DNA from 3 places in the Bradyrhizobium sp. Kon69 genome. Region 2 is predicted to be linked to each of the others. Evidence: riboswitches for the same ligand, from Rfam matches in the RefSeq annotation. Region 2 holds a riboswitch; each other region holds the start of a gene.

Region 1 (4,244 bases), on a different contig from region 2:
GCTGGGCGGGCGGCGACTTGCATACCGCAGATCGCAATCAACGCGAGCAGACCGTAGGACAAGCGCACTGACGGGCGCCGGAGGCAATGAGCGATACTGGTCCAAGCCCCAAACGATTGGCTTCTGTGGCCTGAGCCGAGCGTCAGACTGGCGGCACGCCATAAGCACATCGTGACCGGCACCCGGGACCCCGGAAACGAAAAGTACAGGAGGGCATCCTGTTGCTTGTCGCTCGATCTTGGCGCGGACGATCAGATTGGGCCATGCCCTGAAGATAGAACCCGGTGCCGATCAGCGAGACGTCGCCGGCGTCGGGATTTCCGAGAACGGCGAATGTCGCAAGGCGCCCGTCTGAGATCACCGCGTCGGCGTTCTGCATGCGCCAAGTCCCGCGGTCGCGGTGCCCGGCAGAGGTGTGAGGCGTTCGCTCATGGTCGAAGCTTAGTCGAGCGCGGGAAGACGCGTCTAGTCTAACGCCGCGCAAGCCAGAACGCTTGAGAGAGGACTGTTTCGTAATCGTAGAAGGTTGAATCCGGCAGTCGCGCGAGCGCAGCGGACGCAATCTCGATGTTCGGAAGGACCGAAGGCACGATCAACAAAGTGCGGGTTACGTTCTCCTTCGCGATTAGCATCGGGTGCTTACTATAGATATTCGCCTTGACGCACGCGTCTTTCCAGAATTGCAGGCCTTTGCCCGTTCCCCTGAAAATCCAACTGCTGAGGTCCAGGGACCTTACGCACTTGCACTCGATGTAAAAGAACTCCGATAGACGTTCGGCACCGGGTGCGGTCGGGCTGATGTCTCCTGCCTGCCATGCGAGGTGTTTCCCCGTCTTCTGACCCACGGTCGCCCGCCCGCCGCTCATCGCGGACCTCCAGAACCAATCTTCGTGGAGACCTCCAGAAACCCAGAGGGAAAGCGACTTGCAGACTGACCGCTCGAACGACGCGCCTTTTACCGCGCCCCGCCCGGGCTTGAGCGGCCTCTTCTTTCGCGCCGCCTTGTTCGATGGTCTTGGAATGTCACTTACCCCTGCAAGACGGCCGATGTGTTCGACGGTCACCGGCATAGCAAACGATGGGTTTCTGTAGAAATGACTAAAGCCGGCCTGGTTAATCGGCGTTAAAAGAAGATCGATGTTGCGTCCGGAAGGATTCGAGTTTTGGTGCACCGGGTCGGAAGGTGAAGATTCGCTCAGCCGCTATCCGCCCGCCAAGCAAGCTGGCGTCGCCCGCCGACCGGCGGATTCTTCGCAGCGTCTTTTCTGCCTTGGAGGTGAAGTTCTCATTCGAGATTTTGATCGAATGTCGGAGGGTGCGACCGCGAGTGATGAAGATTATGGTCCGCCCCGAACACGTTCTCGAATCCTTGCCGCCTACCAGTTGAGAGTCTGAAGCTGATCGCCGCGACCAGCGCGCTTCGCCATTTAGTTGAAATTCAGTCCATCCTGACGTGTTTTAAAGACGTTCGGCGCAGCAGGCGAATCGACCCTTCTATGAGGTGGACTCACAATTTTGTGACAGGCAAGTTGAGCGTCAAACGCGCTTCGACAGTGGGTCGTGTCATCAACATCCGTCCGAGGTCGAAGATTATAACCTGCTCGCGCAGCATGCTCAATCATGCAAACTAGTAGATGATAGCCGCTCGCACAGGGCGCGCGACCGCGTTGTCCAACGGGCTGATAAAGCTTCCAGCGCCGATGGTAGTGAACACCCCGTAGGCTGCCCCTGCCGAGCTCACGGGGGAATGTTCGGCGCCAACGGCGCGACGCAGACGTTTGCAGGGAAGACGCCTGCCGCGGTTTGCGCGATCGCGGGCGCTTCCCTGTCGATGCCGGCCATGGCGTGCCGAGGTGCGAAGTGTCTCCCAGCCGCGGGTCGGGTCACGTCGCGCGCCGGCGAGCTTTGCGAAGCCTGCCGGCGTGCCGTCACCCCTGTCACAATTGTATGCTTTTTGTACGTGATTGGACCTATCTGAAGCCGCGCAGGCCGCTCTAAGGTTGCCCCAGGTTGCGCGAAAATGCTTGGTTATATTGAGTCTAAAGGGCCGGCGCGCTCCTTGAAGGAAGGCCGGGGTTTCTTTTGTGCGAAGATTAATCTGCGCAGCATACCGCTCAGGCCGTTTTCCTCTAATGAAAGCGCTCGCGAGAACCTCGGACAATCCGCCTCGATCTCCAGGAGAAGGTACTAAGACGCCCGCCTCTTTATCTAATCGCTGTACGATACGGTCCTCGAAATCTCGACCAAGGATGGCCCATGCTTGCTCCCGCACGTCCTTGATGATGGGAACAGAAGCGAGTTCTTCATCGCTAGAAAGCTCGTATCGAACTTTGCGCTCGCATCGATACTGGAACCACGACTTAACCGTAGAAGCACTCAAACCCTTCGGCATCGATTCCCTTTGAAACTCTGAGCGCGTTGAATGCATTAGATGCGCATGGCGCCACGCGAGATCACTAGTCTTATGTCCATTGAACGCACTGGCCCGAGACGGCGGCATGACCCGCGCACGAGTAGGCCGCCTACGCAGTTGTCCTCGGCGAGCACCAAACGGTGTTTCTCGGCCAGCAGGATGTTGGCCACGTCCAGCGATAGTCGGTCTCGTCTCCCCGAGGAGATTAACAGTTGGTCTGACGCTGCCAAGGTGCTGGGACCTTAAACTATCGTTTTGGTTGATGCTGAAGAAGTATAGATGGCGATCAAGAACGTCCAGATGATCGGAACTAATTGAAATTGCAAAAGAAGGGACCGCTATCCAAGCGGCATCGGCGTGCTGAACGCCAACAATGTGGCCGGATCCTTTGGACGCGACTGATCGAAATGAGGTGCAGCCTTTTTTCGACAGATTGCCTTGCTGAAGGTCCCCTGTCCACGTACCTCGGCCAATTCTGGATCCGCCGCGCGACCTGACTTTCGTTTTGACATTCGATAACGGCATGCTAACGCTGATTTTGCATCCTGAGAGGACCTGACGGTCCCGCCAACCAGCCTTGACCGGCAACGGTGGCACGACGATGTGGCCCGCAAGGGCAACAGTAGGTCGCCAGCCCTCCAGATGCGTGTGCAATCTCGGGGTTTTTTATGTCAAATCGTCGGTCGGGTCTTCGCGCGAAGGCTGGTCAATCCGTTGTGGAAATTTGCGAGAAGAAGGAGCCGAGCGCGCTGCCGGCCCGCAATTCCGGTCCATATCTTACCGCGCTAGGGGTCTATGGCTTCGGCGAGATCGAGCCGGTCATCCTCGCTGCGCTGGTCACCGGGGATCCGCTGCTGTTGATCGGTGCGTCGGGTACTGGCAAGACCTACCTGCTCAACTCGCTGTCGGAGGCGCTGAATCTTCAGCATCGGCACTACAATGCCAGCCTGATCTCGTTCGATGACCTGGTGGGCTTTCCCTATCCCGATCGCGAGGGGACGGGAGTGCGGTTCCTCCAAACGCCGGCCACCGTGTGGGGCGCTGAATCGGTGCTGATCGACGAGATCAGCCGCAGCAAGCCCGAGCAGCGGCCATGACTACGGCGGCCATGATCAGGTCCTGATCTGTGAGAACGCCAACGTGACGGGCAATTGCCGCCCGCAACAAGGCCATCTCTCCAAGGTAGTCAGATGAAGGAATCGCCGTTAATGCCCGTGATAGACGGTCTATGGCCCGAACTCGTTGGTCCCAGTAGTCAGTAATTCGTGGCAGCATCCAATCTTGCATAGCTGGCTACCCATGGCCTTCTTTTTCAATCGTCCCCCGCGTCCAAGGAGACCATATCTAGTAGCAAGTCGCCGCGAAGCTCCGATTTGGGCGGCAAGGCTCATGAGAGGTCAGCAGCGCCGCCTAATCTATCGTTTTTGCCGTATAAATCGCGGTCGGCGTTTGAGTTTGCGCGCGAATGACAGGCCAGTAAAACGGGGTGCCTCTCCATCCCTTATCTTCGTTGCCGTTTTGTCGCAGCAAGAAAAGGATGGGTTGTTGGACCGCGAACTGCTTTGCGAGCTGTCCTTCGGTTCGTTCGGAATCCGGCGTTTCGATGAAAGTCGCATGTGAACTGGCGCTTGCAAGACGCGAGGAGTTTCTGTCCGTTGCAGCCCAGAGCCACACTTTGCCACGATCGCTGGGGTTGATCGCTTGATGGCTCAGATGAGTGAGTGCGGCCTCCGCAGCAGGCCAATCAAAGTCCGGCGTTTCATCATCCTCAAATTCTAGAGTGGGCCTGATTTGATCCAACAAGTAGGTTGCTGTTTTAAGCGGTACCAGC
Region 2 (4,244 bases):
GACCGCATCGATGATGTGCTCGGGGCCGAACATCCAGCCGATGCGCAGTGCCGCGAGACCATGGATCTTGGAGAAGGTGTGGGTCACGACCGTGTTCTCGGTGGTCGCCACCAGCTCGATCCCCATCTCGTAATCGTTGCGCGAGACGTAGTCGCAATAGGCTGCGTCCAGCACCAGCAGCACGTGCGAGGGCAGGCCGGCGCGCAGGCGCTTGACCTCGTCGAACGGCACGTAGGTTCCGGTCGGGTTGTTGGGGTTGGCGAGCCAGACCAGCTTTGTCTTCGGCGTCACCGCCTTGAGGATGGCGTCGACATCGCAGGTGAGGTTCTTCTCGGCCGCGATGACATTCTTCGCGCCGACCGCCATGGTGGCGATCGGGTAGACCAGGAAGCCGTGCGTGGTCGAGATCGCCTCGTCGCCGTGGCTGAGATAGGTGTGGGCGAGCAGATTGAGGATCTCGTCCGAGCCGGCGCCGCAGATGATGCGGTTGGGGTCGAGCCCGAAGGTGCGCCCGATCGCTTCGCGCAGCACGCGCGAGGTCCCTTCCGGATAGTCTTCCAGATGATCCGCCACGTTCTTGAACGCCTCCATCGCCTTCGGCGAGGGCCCGAACGGCGTCTCGTTGGCCGAGAGCTTGAACACCTTGCGGCCGGGCTCTGCCACCGGAGTCTTGCCGGGCGTGTAGGGCGCAATATCGAGAATGCCGGGATTTGGCACGGGGCGGGACATCTTCAACTCCGGACTGGCTTAAGCGGTTCGCGACTTACGATTTCGACCCGGTCGGGGGCACCGTATAGCGCGTTGCGTGGCTGCCGACGAGGGCCGTGGAGCGCACCGAGGCCCCCGCTTCGATCAGGGCAGCCTTGATTTTGTCGAGGCTGCTCGTCGCGGTGACCGAGACCAGCAGCGCGGCGCCGTCGAAGGCGGTGTCAGGCACCGCCACGATCTCGGCGAGCGGCGACAGGGCGCGTGCGACCTCGGCGTTCCACCCTGACACGCGGACGCTGAAGGTCTCGACCTCCGTCACCAGCGCGCTGTCGGCGACGCGCGAGACTGCGAACACGGGCAACGCCGCCGGATGGTCGGCGCGCTCGACGAAGGGCAGTCGCGCGATGATCTTTGGCGCGCCGGCTTCTTCCAGCGACAGCCACCACGGCGTGCGGCTCGAAGTCGCCGAGACCAGCGCCAGATCGCCCTTGGACTTCGCGACGGCCTCGACCGCCGCCTGCGCGCTGAAATGCGCGACATAAGGCACCGTGAAGCCGAAATGGAATCGCGCGGAATCGCGCATGGCCGGCTCGCTCGCCGAGATGTCGGCGTGGACCGAGAACGGGGCCTGGACATAGGTGAAGGTCGCGATGATGACGCGCCAGATGCTCTCGACCGTGTCGAGCGGCAGGATGCCGCGATGGCGCTGCACGAGGTCGCGCATCATGGAGGCCTCACGTGCCGGGCGGAACGCCGAGCCGACCTCCTGGGTCTGCTTCACCTGGATCAGGCGGTCGATGATGTCGCCGCGCTGCATCAGCAGGCGATGCATGCCCTCGTCGATCGCGTCGATCTCCTTGCGCAATTCCTGGAGCGATGGTGGCGCGGGCGGACGTTGGGACATGTCTGTGAGGTGCTGTTGCGAGGCGTTCAATGCGGATCAGTCGAGCTGTCACCGCTGTGATGGATATCCTGATTAGGCAGTCGGGGCTGCGAAAGCAAAGAGAAATGCAAAGGGAAATCGGGCCCTTTCCGCCCGTGGCGCGACAGGCGAATTTGGCTGATCCGGGCCGCGACTTGACGAAAACCGTCCGAGACGGTAGTTTTTACCCGTTCCGTGGTCATTTGAGCCGGCCGGCTTGCAGCCACGTTAAAAAACTCGCTAAACAGGCCGGGGACCCTTTCGATCCCGGCCGAACCTATCGTTCAGGCCGGGTTTTTCATGGCCTGATGTCAGTCGCGATCGGACCCCGATCGCAAACGAGTCAGTGGTCAGAGATGGGCATCAAGCCAATTCCCAGTCCCGCGATCAGCGCCGACGAGCGCTCGCACGAAGTCGATCATCCGAGCTCCCAGGTCGCACGCTTCGGTGCCGACCAGCCGCTGCCGCTTGATTGCGGCGTCGATCTCACCCCGTTCCAGATCGCATACCAGACCTATGGCGAGCTCAATGCCGAGCGGTCCAACGCAATCCTGATCTGCCATGCGCTGACGCTCGACCAGCACGTCGCCAATGTGCACCCGCTGACCGGTAAGCCGGGCTGGTGGGAAATCATGGTGGGGCCCGGCCGCCCGCTCGACACCAATAAGTATTTCATCATCTGCTCGAACGTCATCGGCGGCTGCATGGGCTCGACCGGCCCCGCGTCGACCAATCCGGCGACCGGCAAAGTGTGGGGCCTGGATTTTCCGATCATCACCATCCCCGACATGGTGCGAGCCCAGGCCATGCTGCTCGACCGCCTCGGCATCGATACGCTGCTCTGCGTCGTCGGAGGCTCGATGGGCGGCATGCAGGTGCTGCAATGGACCGCGGCCTATCCGCATCGCGTCTTCTCCGCGCTCCCGACCGCATGCAGCACGCGCCATTCGGCGCAGAATATCGCCTTCCACGAACTCGGCCGGCAGGCGGTGATGGCCGATCCGGAATGGCATGGCGGACGCTACGTTGATCACGGCACCCATCCGCATCGCGGCCTCGCCGTCGCCCGCATGGCCGGGCACATCACCTATCTCTCCGACGCAGCGCTGCATCGCAAATTCGGACGGCGGATGCAGGACCGCGAGCTGCCGACCTTCTCGTTCGACGCCGACTTCCAGGTCGAGTCCTATCTGCGCTACCAGGGCTCGTCCTTTGTCGAACGCTTCGACGCCAACTCCTATCTCTATCTGACCCGCGCGATGGACTATTTCGACATCGCCGGCGACCATGGCGGCGTGCTGGCGAAGGCGTTCGCGGGAATCCAGACCCGGTTCTGCGTGGTCTCCTTCACCAGCGACTGGCTGTTCCCGACCTCGGAATCGCGGGCGCTGGTGCACGCGCTGAACGCGTCGAGCGCGCGGGTGTCGTTCGCCGAGATCGAGACCGATCGCGGTCACGACGCGTTCCTGCTCGACGTGCCCGAGTTCTTCGACATCGCCCGTGCGTTCTTGCAGTCGGCAGGCAAGGCGCGCGGGCTCACCGCCAAGAAAGCTTAAAGGACGGCTAGTCATGTCTGTACAGGAAGCGCTGCCGCTCGGCGGCCTTGCGACCGGGCAGCCCGGCGATTTTCGCGCCGACCATGTGCTGGTGGCCGAGATGGTCAAGCCGGGCTCGAAAGTGCTCGACGTCGGGTGTGGCGAGGGCGACCTGCTCCAGCTGCTGGAAACCCGCGGCATCGACGGCCGCGGCATCGAGCTGTCGCGCGAGGGCGTCAACCGCTGCGTCGCCAAGGGTCTTGCGGTGGTGCAGGGCGATGCCGACACCGACCTCGTGAATTATCCGGATGACGCCTTTGACTACGTGATCCTGTCGCAAACCTTGCAGGCGACGCGGCAGCCCAAGGTCGTGCTCGAGAATCTCTTGCGCATCGGCCGCCGCGCCATCGTGTCGTTCCCGAATTTCGGCTTCTGGAAGATGCGGCTCCAACTCCTGATCGGCGGCCACATGCCGCGCACGGAGAACCTGCCGGCAAGCTGGTATGACACCGCCAACATCCATTTCTGCACCATCAAGGATTTCGTCGAGCTCTGCGACGCGATCGACGTCAAGATGGAACGTGCCGAGGCGCTCGACCTCTACGGCCGCCCGCTGCGGCTGCGGATGCCGTGGTGGGTGTGGAATCTGTTCGGCGAGCAGGGTGTGTTCTTGCTGACGCGAGGCGGCAGGAAGTAGGTCCGCCCGTAGCCCGGATGGAGCGCAGCGCAATCCGGGATTCTATCCGCGGACGCGAAGGCCCCGGATTACGCTTTCGCTCCATCCGGGCTACGCGACGGAGCGTGTGGCGACGCCGTCGCGCTAATGCGCCGCCAGTGACCTCGGATCGCGCGCTGGCCATCTTCCCGCTTCCACCAGCGTGACGAACCGTTCCACCGTTTCGTTGAACAGCGCGGGCTCTTCGAGATTGAGCACGTGGCCGGACTTCGGAAACATGGCGAGCCCTGCCGCAGGCAGATGCTTCTTCAGGAACAGGCTTGCGCCCACGCACGGATCGTCCTCGTCGCCGCAGATGATGAGTGCTGGCGTCGTGGCGGCTCTGATCGCGTCCGTCATCGTA
Region 3 (4,244 bases), on a different contig from region 2:
AGGCCGGTGAAATAGGCGTGATAGAGATCGGCAACCGCGCGCCAGCGTTTCCACTGAGCTTCCTGCGCGGGGTCAGATGCGGCGGTCATGTTCGCTCCCGATCGTTGTTTTGATCGAGTGTGTCACTGCAGCCGGTGTCGGACAAGCTGAGCCGCACGCAGGGCGCCCTGCACGCCGGCTCGCCAATTCCGCATCACGAAGTTTGCGCAGGCTTAGTTTTGCGCAGGCTTAATTTTGCGAAGCCTTGGCGGCCCGCTCGCGCTCGACGCGCTCGGTGACGTCACGCGCCATCGCCACCGATCCCTGCACCACTCCAGCGGCGTCCCGTACCAGCGCGAAGGTCATCTCGATGTAGAGCTTGCGTCCGTCCTTGTGCAGCGCGCGGGTCAGTGTCGGCTTGCCCGCAAGCTTCATCGCGCCGCTGGCAAGCGCGGCCTCGAAGCCTTTCCAATGCGCGGCGCGCAGATGTTCGGGAATGATCAGGTCGAGATTCTGGCCCAGCGCTTCGTCCACGGAGAAGCCGAACAGTGCGGACGATGCGCGATTCCAGCGCATGATGGTGCCGGAGCGATCCGAGTAGATCAGCGCATCGGCGACGTCGTCGAGGATGTTTGCGTCGAGTTGGGATGGATTGGTCATGTCAGCACCTGGTGGCCCGGATGGAGCACAGCGTAAGCCGGGATCGTGCCACAAGTGAGACTTTCCCGGATGACGCTTGCGCTCCATCCGGGCGACGGATGATCGCTACACCCGGAAATGCTTGCTCAGCTTCAGCCCCTGGGCCTGATAGTTCGAGCCGATGCGCTGGCCGTACATGGCGTCGGGGCGGGCCAGCATCTTCTCGTAGACGAGGCGGCCGACGATCTGGCCGTGCTCGAGGATGAACGGCACCTCGCGCGAGCGCACTTCGAGCACGGCGCGCGACCCCAGCCCGCCGGCGCCGGCATAGCCGAAGCCGGGATCGAAGAACCCGGCGTAGTGCACGCGGAACTCGCCGACCAACGGATCGAACGGTACCATCTCCGCGGCGTAATCGGGCGGCACCTGCACGGCCTCTTTCGACGCGAGGATATAGAACTCGCCGGGATCGAGGATCAGGCTGCCGTCGGGGCGGGCCGAGATCGGCTCCCAGAACTCCTCGACGGAATAGCCGGCGCGGCGATCGACGTCGATGACGCCGGTGTGGCGCTTGGCGCGGTAGCCGACGAAGCCGCCGCTCTTTTCGCCGGAAAGATCAACCGAGACGGCGACGCCGCCGGTGAGATCGGCATCGTCGATATCGACCAGACGCTCGGTCGCATGCAGCGCCTCGAGGTCGTCGATGTTGAGGATGGCATCGCCGGTACGGAAGCGCACCTGGCTCAGGCGCGAGCCCTCGCTGACCAGCACCGGGAACGTCTTCGGGCTGATCTCAGCATAGAGCGGACCGTGATAGCCGGCACCGATCATGTCGAAGCGGCGGGTGCCGTCGGCGATCACGCGGGTGAAGACGTCGAGCCGTCCGGTCGAGCTTTTCGGGTTGGCGGCCGCGACGATCTCCGGCGGCAGCGCGAGACTTTCGAGCAGCGGCACGATGTAGACGCAGTTGGTCTCCAGCACCGCGCCGTCGGCGAGGCTGAACTCGTGCAGCTTCAACTCGTCGATGCGCTCGGCGACGGTGGCGCCGGGACCGGGCAGGAAGCTGGCGCGAACGCGATAGGCGATGTCGCCGAGGCGCAAATCGAGGCTCGCCGGCTGGATCTGGCTTTCGACGAAGTCGTAAGCGGGCAGGATGAGACCGCCCTCCGCCATCGCCGCGATCATGCGGTCGGGCAGGATACCATTGGCGTCGGCGGCGACCGTGAACGTCAACCCGGGGTCCTCATCAGGGATCAAACACATCCCGACATGCGGGAAATATGAGCGTTTTACGGCTATCCGATGGACGTCTTGACGGAAAGGGCATTGCGGAATATGAGCATGACTTATCCCGTGGTGATTTGAGCCGGCCGGCTTGCAGCCACGTTAAATAAGTCGCTAAACAGGCCGGGGACCTCTGTGATCCCGGCCCGTGGAAATATTCCAGGCCGGTTTTTTTGTGACCATTTCGATGGTCACTTCAGGAGGTCCTATGTCGAAGTCCCCGGCGCCAACCGCCCACTACCGTCCCGAAACTCGCCTGGTTCATTCCGGCACCTTACGCTCGCAATATGGCGAGACGTCGGAGTCGCTGTTCCTGACCCAGGGCTACGTCTACAACAGCGCCGAGGAGTGCGAGGCGCGGTTCAAGGGCGAGGACCCCGGCTTCATCTATTCACGCTACTCCAATCCGACCATCTCGATGTTCGAGCGGCGCATGATCGAGCTCGAGGGCGCCGAGGCGGCACGTTCGGCGGCGACCGGCATGGCGGCGGTGACGACCGCGATCCTGGCGCCGCTCAAGGCCGGCGATCACGTCGTGGCCTCGCGCGCGCTGTTCGGCTCGTGTCTCTACGTCGTGCAGGATTTGCTGCCGCGCTACGGCATCGAGACCACGCTGGTCGACGGCCTCGATCTCGACCAATGGCAGCGCGCCATGAAGCCGAACACCAAGACGTTCTTCCTGGAGAGCCCGACCAACCCGACGCTCGACGTGCTCGACATTCCCGGCATTGCCGAGATCGCGCACAGCGGCGGCGCGCGGCTCGTCGTCGACAACGTGTTCGCCACCCCGATCTGGCAGAGCCCGCTCGCGCTCGGCGCCGACGTCGTGGTCTATTCCGCGACCAAGCACATCGACGGCCAGGGCCGCTGTCTTGGCGGCATCATCCTGTCCTCGGAAGCGTTCATCGCCGAGCACATCCACAATTTCATGCGCCAGACCGGCCCATCGATCTCGCCGTTCAACGCCTGGGTCCTGCTCAAGGGTCTGGAGACGCTCGCCGTGCGCGTGCGCGCGCAGACCGAGACGGCGGCGCGCATCGCGGACGTGCTGGCGAGCCATCCGAAGATTTCGCGGCTGGTGTTTCCCGGCCGCGCCGATCATCCGCAGGCTGCATTGGTAAAGAAGCAGATGCGCGGTGGCTCGACGCTGGTCGGCCTCGAGGTCAAGGGCGGCAAGCAGGCGGCGTTCCGCGTGCTCAACGAGCTCAAGCTTGCCAAGATCTCGAACAATCTCGGCGACGCCAAGAGCCTCGTCACGCATCCGGCCACCACGACGCATCAGCGCCTCAAGCCGGAGGACCGCGCCGCGCTCGGCATCAGCGAGGGCTTCATCCGCTTCTCGGCGGGGCTGGAGCACGCGGACGATCTGATCGAGGATCTGACCGCGGCGCTGGAGAAGGCGTGAGCTTGAATCGTAGGGTGGATTAGCCGAAGGCGTAATCCACCAACTTCGTTCGGCATTCGCTGAAGCATGGTGGGTTACGCTAGCGGACTGCGCTTCGCGCAGCCGCGAGCTAACCCACCCTACCGCAGCGGAGCTCACATCGGCCGGTACGTCCGCACGTCCGCGGGCACGTTGACGCCGAGCTTGATCTGGCCGACGGAGCGGATGATGTCGTCGCCGAGGAGCTGGGCGAAGCAGGCATAGCCCCAATCGTTCATGTGCAGGCCGTCGGCGATCACGAAACTCTCGACCGGAAGCGATTGCTTCTCGTGCCAGTCGCGCATCACCTCGAAGCGCGGGAAGATGCCGACGTGACGGAGCTCGGCGACCTTGCCGAGCAGCTTCACCATCTTGCCGGCGCTCTCGGCGCGCTGGTTGACGGCGGGCGAATATTGCGGATCGACCAGCACGACGTCGGTGCCGCCGGCAGCCTGGATGCGGCTGATGCCGTCCTCGACCAGCTTGGCGGTATCGCCGGGATCGAGATTGCGCAGCACCGCATTGGTGCCGACCTGCCAGATCACCAGATCCGGATGCACGTCGATCACCTCTTTCTGGAGGCGCTTCATCATCTCGGGCGCGTCCTCGCCGCCGACGCCGGCATTGACGACGGTGATGTCGGCGGTCGGATAGTGCCGGTGCAGCTGCGCGGCAAGGCGATTGGGATAGTTGAACTCCGGCGAGCTCGCGCCGAATCCCGCGGTCGAGGACGAGCCGAACGCGACGATGACGACGGGCTGGCCGGCGACGAGCTTGCCCGCGACATGCGGCAGCGAGCCCATCGCCTTCGCGCCGCCCTTCGGCGACAGGCAGGGCACGCGGCTGAAGACGTCGCCGGCGGATTTCGCGACCTGCTTCACCTTGTCGATCGCGCGCGCAGTGATGCCGCGCTGCTCGG

What was found. Region 2 has a riboswitch for S-adenosylmethionine ahead of metX (homoserine O-acetyltransferase MetX). Riboswitches for the same ligand answer to the same signal wherever they lie in the genome.
Region 1: linked by a shared signal. The riboswitch ahead of AC0L3U_RS14905 (hypothetical protein) and the one ahead of metX (homoserine O-acetyltransferase MetX) in region 2 are both predicted to bind S-adenosylmethionine.
Region 3: linked by a shared signal. The riboswitch ahead of AC0L3U_RS26815 (O-succinylhomoserine sulfhydrylase) and the one ahead of metX (homoserine O-acetyltransferase MetX) in region 2 are both predicted to bind S-adenosylmethionine.

What each region holds. Positions count from the first base shown of each region.
Region 1 covers NZ_JBVVOS010000010.1:3,540-7,783, reverse strand. Annotated here, with positions in the region: gene AC0L3U_RS14910 (putative PDDEXK endonuclease) at 471-1,070, opposite strand; SAM-I-IV-variant riboswitch at 2,949-3,047, shown strand; gene AC0L3U_RS14905 (hypothetical protein) at 3,082-3,510, shown strand; gene AC0L3U_RS14900 (Z1 domain-containing protein) at 3,824-4,244, opposite strand, start outside.
Region 2 covers NZ_JBVVOS010000003.1:399,312-403,555, reverse strand. Annotated here, with positions in the region: gene hisC (histidinol-phosphate transaminase) at 1-729, opposite strand, end outside; gene AC0L3U_RS06305 (chorismate mutase) at 764-1,612, opposite strand; SAM riboswitch at 1,816-1,895, shown strand; gene metX (homoserine O-acetyltransferase MetX) at 1,987-3,186, shown strand; gene metW (methionine biosynthesis protein MetW) at 3,200-3,862, shown strand; gene AC0L3U_RS06290 (alpha/beta fold hydrolase) at 3,986-4,244, opposite strand, start outside.
Region 3 covers NZ_JBVVOS010000022.1:31,224-35,467, reverse strand. Annotated here, with positions in the region: gene AC0L3U_RS26830 (hypothetical protein) at 1-89, opposite strand, end outside; gene AC0L3U_RS26825 (PAS domain-containing protein) at 229-639, opposite strand; gene AC0L3U_RS26820 (2'-deoxycytidine 5'-triphosphate deaminase) at 745-1,881, opposite strand; SAM riboswitch at 1,962-2,041, shown strand; gene AC0L3U_RS26815 (O-succinylhomoserine sulfhydrylase) at 2,111-3,307, shown strand; gene AC0L3U_RS26810 (SGNH/GDSL hydrolase family protein) at 3,442-4,244, opposite strand, start outside.